Regions from separate parts of the Pseudoalteromonas sp. G5_S1_54_S4 genome, predicted to be linked through region 1. Evidence: predicted binding sites of a transcription regulator. Region 1 holds the regulator's gene; each other region holds the start of a gene.
What was found. Region 1 encodes LexA, which represses DNA repair genes until DNA is damaged. Its sites were predicted from a motif close to TACTGTATNNNNATACAGTA; they were not measured.
Positions count from the first base shown of each region.

Region 2: a site for LexA is predicted at 756-775, ahead of ACTRWE_RS09860 (exonuclease domain-containing protein). Genes of this name have one in related genera too.
Region 3: a site for LexA is predicted at 1,010-1,029, ahead of ruvC (crossover junction endodeoxyribonuclease RuvC). Genes of this name have one in related genera too.
Region 4: a site for LexA is predicted at 1,138-1,157, ahead of uvrD (DNA helicase II). Genes of this name have one in related genera too.

Region 1 is NZ_JBQKUL010000003.1:65,777-67,985, reverse strand. Features, by position in the region: gene ACTRWE_RS02205 (hypothetical protein) at 1-195, shown strand, start outside; gene ACTRWE_RS02200 (PaaI family thioesterase) at 225-668, opposite strand; gene lexA (transcriptional repressor LexA) at 867-1,484, shown strand; gene coxB (cytochrome c oxidase subunit II) at 1,978-2,209, shown strand, end outside.
Region 2 is NZ_JBQKUL010000021.1:44,932-47,140, reverse strand. Features, by position in the region: gene ACTRWE_RS09865 (sugar porter family MFS transporter) at 1-597, opposite strand, end outside; gene ACTRWE_RS09860 (exonuclease domain-containing protein) at 787-2,209, shown strand, end outside.
Region 3 is NZ_JBQKUL010000061.1:7,230-9,438, forward strand. Features, by position in the region: gene ruvA (Holliday junction branch migration protein RuvA) at 1-433, opposite strand, end outside; gene ruvC (crossover junction endodeoxyribonuclease RuvC) at 436-960, opposite strand; gene ACTRWE_RS17185 (ABC transporter permease) at 1,093-2,209, opposite strand, start outside.
Region 4 is NZ_JBQKUL010000014.1:69,099-71,307, forward strand. Features, by position in the region: gene ACTRWE_RS07770 (dUTP diphosphatase) at 1-148, opposite strand, end outside; gene ACTRWE_RS07775 (YacL family protein) at 201-569, opposite strand; gene ACTRWE_RS07780 (hypothetical protein) at 682-906, opposite strand; gene uvrD (DNA helicase II) at 1,222-2,209, shown strand, end outside.

The sequences.
Region 1 (2,209 bases):
TGTGAGTTAATCGAGTCGTGTTCACGCAATGCATTAAAGCAATGGTTGAGTTGTTCACGCAGAACATTCGATATGGGTTTTGAGTCTGGCACTTCGCCAAAATGCTTTAACCAAGCCTTACATGCAGATACCTTGTTACGTATATCTGCAATTGGTGCAGGCGTAGAAATTACTATTTACCCTTTCGAAAAGTAATTTAATTTCAACCTTGGTTAATTGACTTACTAGCCTTTTCGCTCTACTACGGCTGCGGTCATACGTGATACGCAGCAAAGCTCATTGCGGCTATTGGTTATTTTAATATCCCAAACCGAGCTGCGCTTGCCGATATGATAAGCTCTCGCTGTGGCCGTTAATGTGCCATTGCGTGATGCCTTTAAATGACTTGCACTGATTTCTTGGCCAACACAATAAAATCGATTGAAATCAACCACAAAATTAGCGGCATAACTTGCTACTGTTTCAGCAAGCACCACATTTGCACCACCATGAACGATACCCATAGGGTTATGATGCTCTGGAATTGCCGGCATAGTTGCCACTAAGTAGTCATCACCAATTTCACTGATCTCTATTCCCATGGTTTTCATGAGTGTCCCTTGGCCTGTAATACCTTGATCTAATTGCTTACAAAACTCTAATGTAATCGGTTGATGCCAAATACTCATGCTAGCTCCTTGGATATGTAATTGAGAATTAAAATTTATTAATATGATAATGCGTTGCTAATAATTACATTTATCACCCTGCTTTTAAAGTAGGTTATTGTTTGATGATAACGGCATATAAGGCATTAATTTATATTTGCGATTTTTAAATAACTGTATATACTCACAGTTAATTGTACTGTATGGAAAACCAGTTGTATGCGACCATTAACGAAACGCCAAGCGCAAATACTCGAACTCATTAAAGTGTTTATTAAAGACACTGGTATGCCTCCTACACGTGCCGAAATTGCACAAACACTGGGTTTTAAAAGTGCGAATGCTGCAGAAGAACACTTAAAAGCACTGGCCAAAAAAGGTGTTATTAAAATGAAGCCAGGCGCGAGTCGGGGCATTCAGCTTGTTGAAGAAGAGGAGCCAGAGCAGTTGGGCTTGCCTTTAATTGGCAGGGTTGCTGCCGGTGAGCCAATATTGGCGCAACAGCATGTAGAAAGCCACTGTAAAATTGACCCTTTAATGTTTAAACCTGCGGCCGATTTTTTATTGCGTGTTAACGGTATGAGTATGAAAGACATTGGTATTATGGATGGTGATTTACTTGCTGTGCATAAAACCCAAGTTGCCGAAAATGGACAAGTTATTGTTGCCCGTGTTGACGACGATGTAACCGTGAAGCGTTTAGAAAAAGCGGGCAGAAAAGTACTCTTACATGCTGAAAATGATGAGTTTTCAGCTATTGAGGTCGATTTAGAAAATGAGTCGTTCAATATTGAAGGCTTAGCGGTAGGTGTTATTCGTAACGCTGACTGGATGTAGTATTAAAGCATAATTTAGCGCTTAATAGTGATTAGGCGCTGGGTTTGTTAGCAGCACAATGTCTAACTTATCAAATGTATGACTATATGTTGTTAAGTGCTTCTCCTATCATAAATAAAATCACTAAATGCTTTATAAATAAACAAATTTACTCTGCTTTTTTAAGTTAACAATTTTTTATATTTCTATCCTGTAATTTCAATACACCCCTTACTAAACCTGACTCTTAGATTAATTGCCTGACTAGTTGCTATTTTTTTAGCTGCGCATTTTAAAAAATACACCTTGTTTATTTTTCATACTCACCTTGCTTATTGTTTATTTTTTAACTAGTTATTAAAGAGCTGGAATAAAAATAACTCACAGCTTAGTCGTTTTGAGAACACACATTTACTAAATCCAGCACCCTTATAAAAAATAAAAATAACGAATAGGCGTTTAAGCCGTATGCCTCTTCGCTTTGCGTCAGCAATAGCATCAAAGGAGCCGTCACATGGGTAAGCTGAGTTCTTCCTTGTGGCTTATATTGTTTGTTTTTTCGCAGAATGTGCTTGCTAATAGCCAATATAATATGCGTAAAGGCGTAACCGATATAAGTAATAATGTATACCAACTGCACATGACTATTTTTTTAATATGTTGTGTGATTGGGGTGATCGTGTTTGCCATTATGTTTTGGGCACTCATTCATCATCGCAAATCTAAAGGGGCTGTCCCTGCCCAAT
Region 2 (2,209 bases), on a different contig from region 1:
AGGAACAAGTTCAGCCCAAAACATCCAGCGCCATGCGGCTAAATCTAACATTAAAATACCTTCGGCACCGCCAGCGGCGTTAGCAATTAGGTAATTACTTAAAAAGGCTGCGAATAAACCAAGTACGATAGCGAGTTGTTGTAATGTCGCTAAACGACCACGTAAACTTGCTGGTGCTACTTCTGCAATATAAGCAGGTGCTAAAACAGAGGCTGCCCCTATGCCTAATCCGCCAAATAAGCGGTAAAAAATAAACTCAGCAGAACTATCGGCAACCCCAGAGCCAAAAGCGCTGACTGCAAATATAATGGCAGTGACAATCATAATAGCGCGACGGCCAAATTTGTCAGCTAATGGGCCAGCAGCTAAAGCCCCCAGCGCACAACCTAATAATACAGATGCAACATTAAAACCAGTTGCAACACTGCTTGAGTTAAATGTATTACCTAATGCCGATACGGTGCCGTTTATAACGCCCGAATCGAAACCAAATAAAAAGCCACCAATAGCGGCAATGGCCGATATAAAAATAACATATAAAAGCGAGCACTTAGTCTGTGCGCTATGCTCACCTTTAGTTGCATGCTGTGTCGTCATGTTGTTCAATCCTAATTTTTATTATGTGTAATGAAGTTAAAGTAGCACTAAATTTGCTGGCAACCTTAGCACAGAGTGATCACGCTAAAAAAGATATTTCAATAGTAATACGTATGCATAAAAATTTATTGGGTTGATAAAAATAACGAGATACTAGATACTGTTTTTATATACAGTGTGGGCGGTTTTATGAAAAAAGAGTTACCAGCGAAATATTATTTGGCACATTTTAGAGAGCTATTAACGTTTGTGAGCGAGAAATGCATGCATTTACTCGAGCAAAAGCATATTTCATTTATTAGTAAAATAAATACGCTCGACGAGCAGAGCCAGTGTATGTTGGCGCGCATTTATTCTCGTAAGCCTTATTTAGTTCAAACCCAATCATTAAACTACGAAGAAATTAGTTCGCCATACCAAGCACTTTTTAAATTAAAAGCGGCAAAGTTAATTGTAGAACCCTCTAATAAAGATCATAGGCAACTACTAAGTCACCTAACAAAACCGGCCTTAATAGAGCTGCTAGAAAAGCAAGAACAACCACCATTATTTAAAAAAAGCGCTGCTAAAAGTAACTTAGTTGAAATAGCTAGTTCATTCTTTGAATCTAAGCCAGAGTGTCTTGCACACTTATATAATCAGTACGTGATAAATAATAGAGAAGAGTATTACGAGTATTTTGAATTTTTATATATCGGCAGGCTCAGTGCAGGCGATATTAATCATCAAAATCGATTTGTACTGCGAGATTTAGGCGTAACACCTGTTAGGCAAGAGCATAGTGAAAGCTTGTCGCGCTTTGATTCAATAGAGGAAGCGCAGTCTAACTATGCATTAAACCGTTTGCGACTAACGCTTAAAAATACAAAAGATGACAATGAAAGAGAGGTACTAGCAAAGCAGCTAATAAATGAAGTAGCGTTGGGGGTTATTGCACAAGAGTTAAAAAACAAGTTACTGGTTATACTTTATAAGCAACTAAAAGCAACTAACCCAACACTTGCGTTTGATGTACTTAATGCTTGCGAAGACGATGCGCACGCACTAGAAATTCAAATAAGAGAGCAATACCGTTTAGGCAATAAAGAATGGGTAAAGGCGCAACTTGAGAAAATTATAGAAAATCCACTCACCGATGAGTTACTGTACTTTGCGGATGACTTTTTAATGCGCAAATTTAACAAGCAAACACGCTCACGGCTTAGTGAAATGTTAGCCAGTACACGCTGTATTATAGAAGTTGATGAACTTTACCGTGGCGATGTTGAGTTAGGTGTAAGTGATCACTACACTCGCCAAGGTAAACACGTTTTTTATACTGAGAATACCTTGTGGCAAAGCTTATTTGCGCTGGTTTTTTGGCAGGAACTTTTTATTGAAACCCCAACCCCACCCTGCAATGAGTTTGATATTTACCCGCAAGCCTTAAAAACAGATACATTTTATTTAAATCAATCCTCACAAATAGAAGCGCGGCTGGCTGCGTGTAATAGTACCCAAAAATTGCTGCGTTTAGTGTGTAACTATGCAGCGAAGTATTATGAGCAACCAAATGGCTTATTTAGATGGCACAAAGATGTATTAAAGCCATTAGAGATGCTTATTTTAAACA
Region 3 (2,209 bases), on a different contig from region 1:
CGCTAAATGGGGTAAATAAGTCATTACCCCAATTTTTTAATCTGTCTTTCATTTCGAGCACTAAGCGCTCTGCGGTCTTTTTGCCCACCCCTGGTAGTTTAACCAAGGCAGTGGCATCTTCATTATTTACACAACTTACAAACTGCTGCGCCGACATGCCCGACAAAATAGCTAAGCCTAGTTTAGGCCCTACTCCATTGGCTTTTAACAGCTCTCTAAATAACGCACGTTCGGTTTTATTATTAAAGCCAAACAATAACTGTGCGTCTTCGCGTACTACAAAATGAGTGTACACAATGGCGTTGTCGCCTACTTTAGGCAAATCGTAAAAACAGGTCATTGGCATTTGTACTTCGTAGCCAACGCCGCTCACTTCTAATAGTATTTCTGGGGGCTGTTTTTCAACTAACACGCCGTTTAAGCGACCTATCATTGTTATTTCCTTAGACGTCCTCTAACGGTTTTGCTTGCGCTACCCGCTAGTTTTATTAAATTTTGTTCAGAGTGGGCATGGCAAATTGCAATTGCAAGCGCATCCGCCGCATCGGCTTGCGGCGTACCTGGCAGTTTAAGTATGTTTTTAACCATATGTTGAACTTGCGATTTATCTGCCCCACCGTTACCCACAACGGCTTGCTTTATTTGCCGTGCTGAGTATTCAAAAACCGGTAAGTCGGCCATAGAGGCACCGACAATCGCAGCACCACGGGCTTGACCTAGCTTTAAAGCAGAATCAGGGTTATGCGCCATAAATACTTTTTCTATAGCAAATGTTTCAGGCGAAAATTGCTCTATAAGTTGCGTAATGCCCTGGTAAATCATTTTAAGTCGGGTGGGAAAGTCATGATCGGCTAATTTAATACAGCCACTGCCTAAGTATGTAAACTTGGCACCTTGATGCGCAACCACACCGTAACCCGTTAAACGCGAGCCCGGATCGATCCCTAAAATTATGGCCAAACAGCACTCTCATTATTGTTATTTATTAATAGTGCTAATAATGCCAGAGCACTGTATAAATTACCAGTACAAAGCAAAAACAAAAATGCCTACTTAAAAAGTAGGCATTTAAACGCTATTTGGCTGGAAAGTTTACGCCAATGCGCGTACTAAGCCTTGGGTATTTTGTTTAAGCGTACGGGCAATCATAAAATAGCCTAACCCTGCTACAAACACGCCGCCAGCAACGGGGCCTATAATCCAAATATTAGGATGCAGCTTACCCGCTAAATCAAACATTTGCTGCTGAACAATCAATAACGCAATATCGCTGAAAAATGCAGCCACCAGTCCGGCTAAACCGCCCAGTAATAAAAACTCATACAAGGTGGCATTTTTGATTAATCGGCTTTTAGCGCCCAAAGTACGCAGTATCACAATTTCTTGCATCCGCTCACCTAAGCTTGCTTGCACCTGCGATATAAGTACCAACGCGCCACACAACACCACAATAGCCAGTACAAAGCCAATAGCTAACGACACTTGCTCAATAGTCGATTGAATTTGTTTAACAAAGTTGTCTACATCAATCGCTGTAATAGTAGGGTATGCTCGCAATAGCTGGCTAAAATCGCGCTTTTGCTCAGGCTCAATACGTACTGATGAAATATAGGTGGCCGGAAAGCTGCTAAGTACATCTGGGCTTAAAATAATAAAAAAGTTAGGCTTGAGGGTGGCCCAATTTACTTTTCGCACACTGGTTATTTTAGCATCAAACGACTGTGCACCAATTAAAAATGTAAGAGTATCGCCTAGTTTAACATCGAGGCGCTGCATCATTGACTCTTCCAGTGAGGCCTCGGCAACGGCGTCATCGCCAAACCACTGACCATCGATAATGTCATTTTGCGAAGGGACCTCGTTAAGCCAAGTTAAGTTAAGCTCGCGGCCAATGCCTGAGCGGGCTTCTTCGTCTTTTTTCTCGTTATCTTGCAATGACACTTCACGCGCAACCGCTTCACCGTTGACGGCATTTACGCGACCACGAATAGTCGGGTAAAACTCCGACACCTGAATGCCTTTTTGTGCTAAGTATTCATTTACCGGATCCAGCTCATTTTGCGTAATATTAACCAAAAAGGCATTAGGTGCATCGCTTGGTAACTGAGACTGCCAATCCGAAATAATGTCGTTTTTTAGCACAATTAAAAACAACAGTAATTTAATCGCTAGCGAAAAACTAATTAGCTGCACCGCATTAACGTTGGCG
Region 4 (2,209 bases), on a different contig from region 1:
AACCGTAATGATCCAGCATTTCTGCACATTCAACCCAAATAGCTCTATACCACTCAAAGCCTTGACTAAACCATTGCTCATGTACTTTGGTATTCATGGCATTTTGCATTTCTAGCATAACAACTAGTTTGTTTAAATTCGCAGACATATTGGTTCCACTGTTGGATTTATAATTAGGGTAATAATACAGATAATATAACTTAACGACCAGCCGAAAACTCATGCCACGAGTTGATCAGGTCAACAAAGTCTTCAAAACCACAACCACTGCTTAAATCATTCTCTTCAAGCATGAGTTCATCATCTTGGTAGGCTAATATATCTTCGTTATCTTGATGCAGCGCATGCGCTTCAAATAACGCTTCATCTTTAGACAGAATTAGATCAATTTCTTGGCCTTTAAGTGTTACCGGCTCAAAGCTTGAACTCACAGAGCTAATAAGTGCCTGCACCATCGCCACTTTATCTTTACCTATTTCTTCATTTAACCAGCGGCCTATAATCGCGTGCTCGCTGCTAATTTTAATTCTTAACCCACTAATAGGATCGCGAATGAATTGGTATTCCATAACTTTATTCCAGTACTGCTAATACAACAGATTATAACCTAATCAGCTATGAATAATGAAAGCCAGATACAAAAATAGCGCCATAAGGCGCTATTTAGCATCATCAATTTAGCTAACCGCCTGAGCGATAGCGTGCAGCATCAATAATTGCCCATAAATGGAACACGGCACCGATTACGGCTGGAACAACTAAAAACCATAGCGCATAACCGCCAAAAACCAGAATTGCAAAAACAAGTGCCGCTAAAATACGGCCCTGCACCAACTGCCCTAAACCGGGGAAAAAAATATTACATAATGCTGCGATTACGTTACCGCCAGAACCTTGTTGAGACATACTAACCTCTGTAGTTTAATTAATTTTGTATTTGTACTTATTATTTATACTTACACACTTTATGCCAATTTATTAAAGCTTACAAATCATGTAGTTAAATTATTACGAATTTATCAGTTTAGTATTTTTTGCCAAAAATAGGTCAAATTAGCAATTTTAAATAGATATTTTAATTACTTGCTCAGTTTATACTGTTAACTATTCAACAACTTAAATACGTATTTTATAAATAGCTGTTTATAAAAACAGTATTTTATTTAGCCTAACAAAAACACCTGTTATACTGCTCTCATTATTGATTAAAAAGGCGTAACGATGGACGTTTCAGAATTACTCGATGGCTTAAATGATAAACAACGCGATGCCGTTGCAGCGCCATTACAAAACATGCTGGTATTAGCAGGAGCAGGTTCAGGTAAAACTCGAGTATTGGTTCATCGTATTGCCTGGTTAATGCAAGTAGAGCAAGCCTCTGCCTACAGTATTTTTGCGGTAACCTTTACTAATAAAGCCGCTAAAGAAATGCGCTCGCGGGTTGAAGAAACATTAAAAGCCCCTGTAGGCGGTATGTGGATTGGTACTTTCCATGGTTTATCGCACCGAATTTTGCGTGCACATCACCGTGAAGCAAAGTTACCAGAAGCCTTTCAAATTTTAGACTCTGACGATCAGCTTCGTATGATCAAACGCTTATTAAAATCGATGAATATTGATGATAAAAAATGGCCGGCAAAGCAGTTTGGTTGGTACATAAGCGCTAAAAAAGACGAAGCTCTACGCCCTAAAGATATTCAGGCATACGATATTAACGAGCAAATGATGCTGCGCGTTTACGCCGCCTATCAAGAAGCTTGTGATAGAGCGGGCCTAGTTGATTTTGCAGAAATATTACTACGTAGCTATGAGGTTCTTAAAAACAACCCAACCTTGCTGCGTCATTATCAGCAGCGCTTTGCGCACATGCTCGTAGACGAGTTTCAAGATACCAACACCATTCAGTATGCATGGTTAAAATTACTTGCGGGCGATACCAGCAGTATCATGATTGTAGGTGATGATGACCAAAGTATTTATGGTTGGCGTGGCGCAAAAATAGAAAACATTAAACGCTTTTTAACCGATTTTGACGCAGAGACGATTCGCCTTGAGCAAAATTACCGCTCGACTGCCACTATTCTTAAAGCCTCAAACGCGTTAATTCAAAATAACTCCGAGCGAATGGGAAAAAGTTTATGGACCGACGGTAACGACGGTGAACCTATTTCTATTTATGCTGCTTTTAATGAGCTAGATGAAGCGCGCT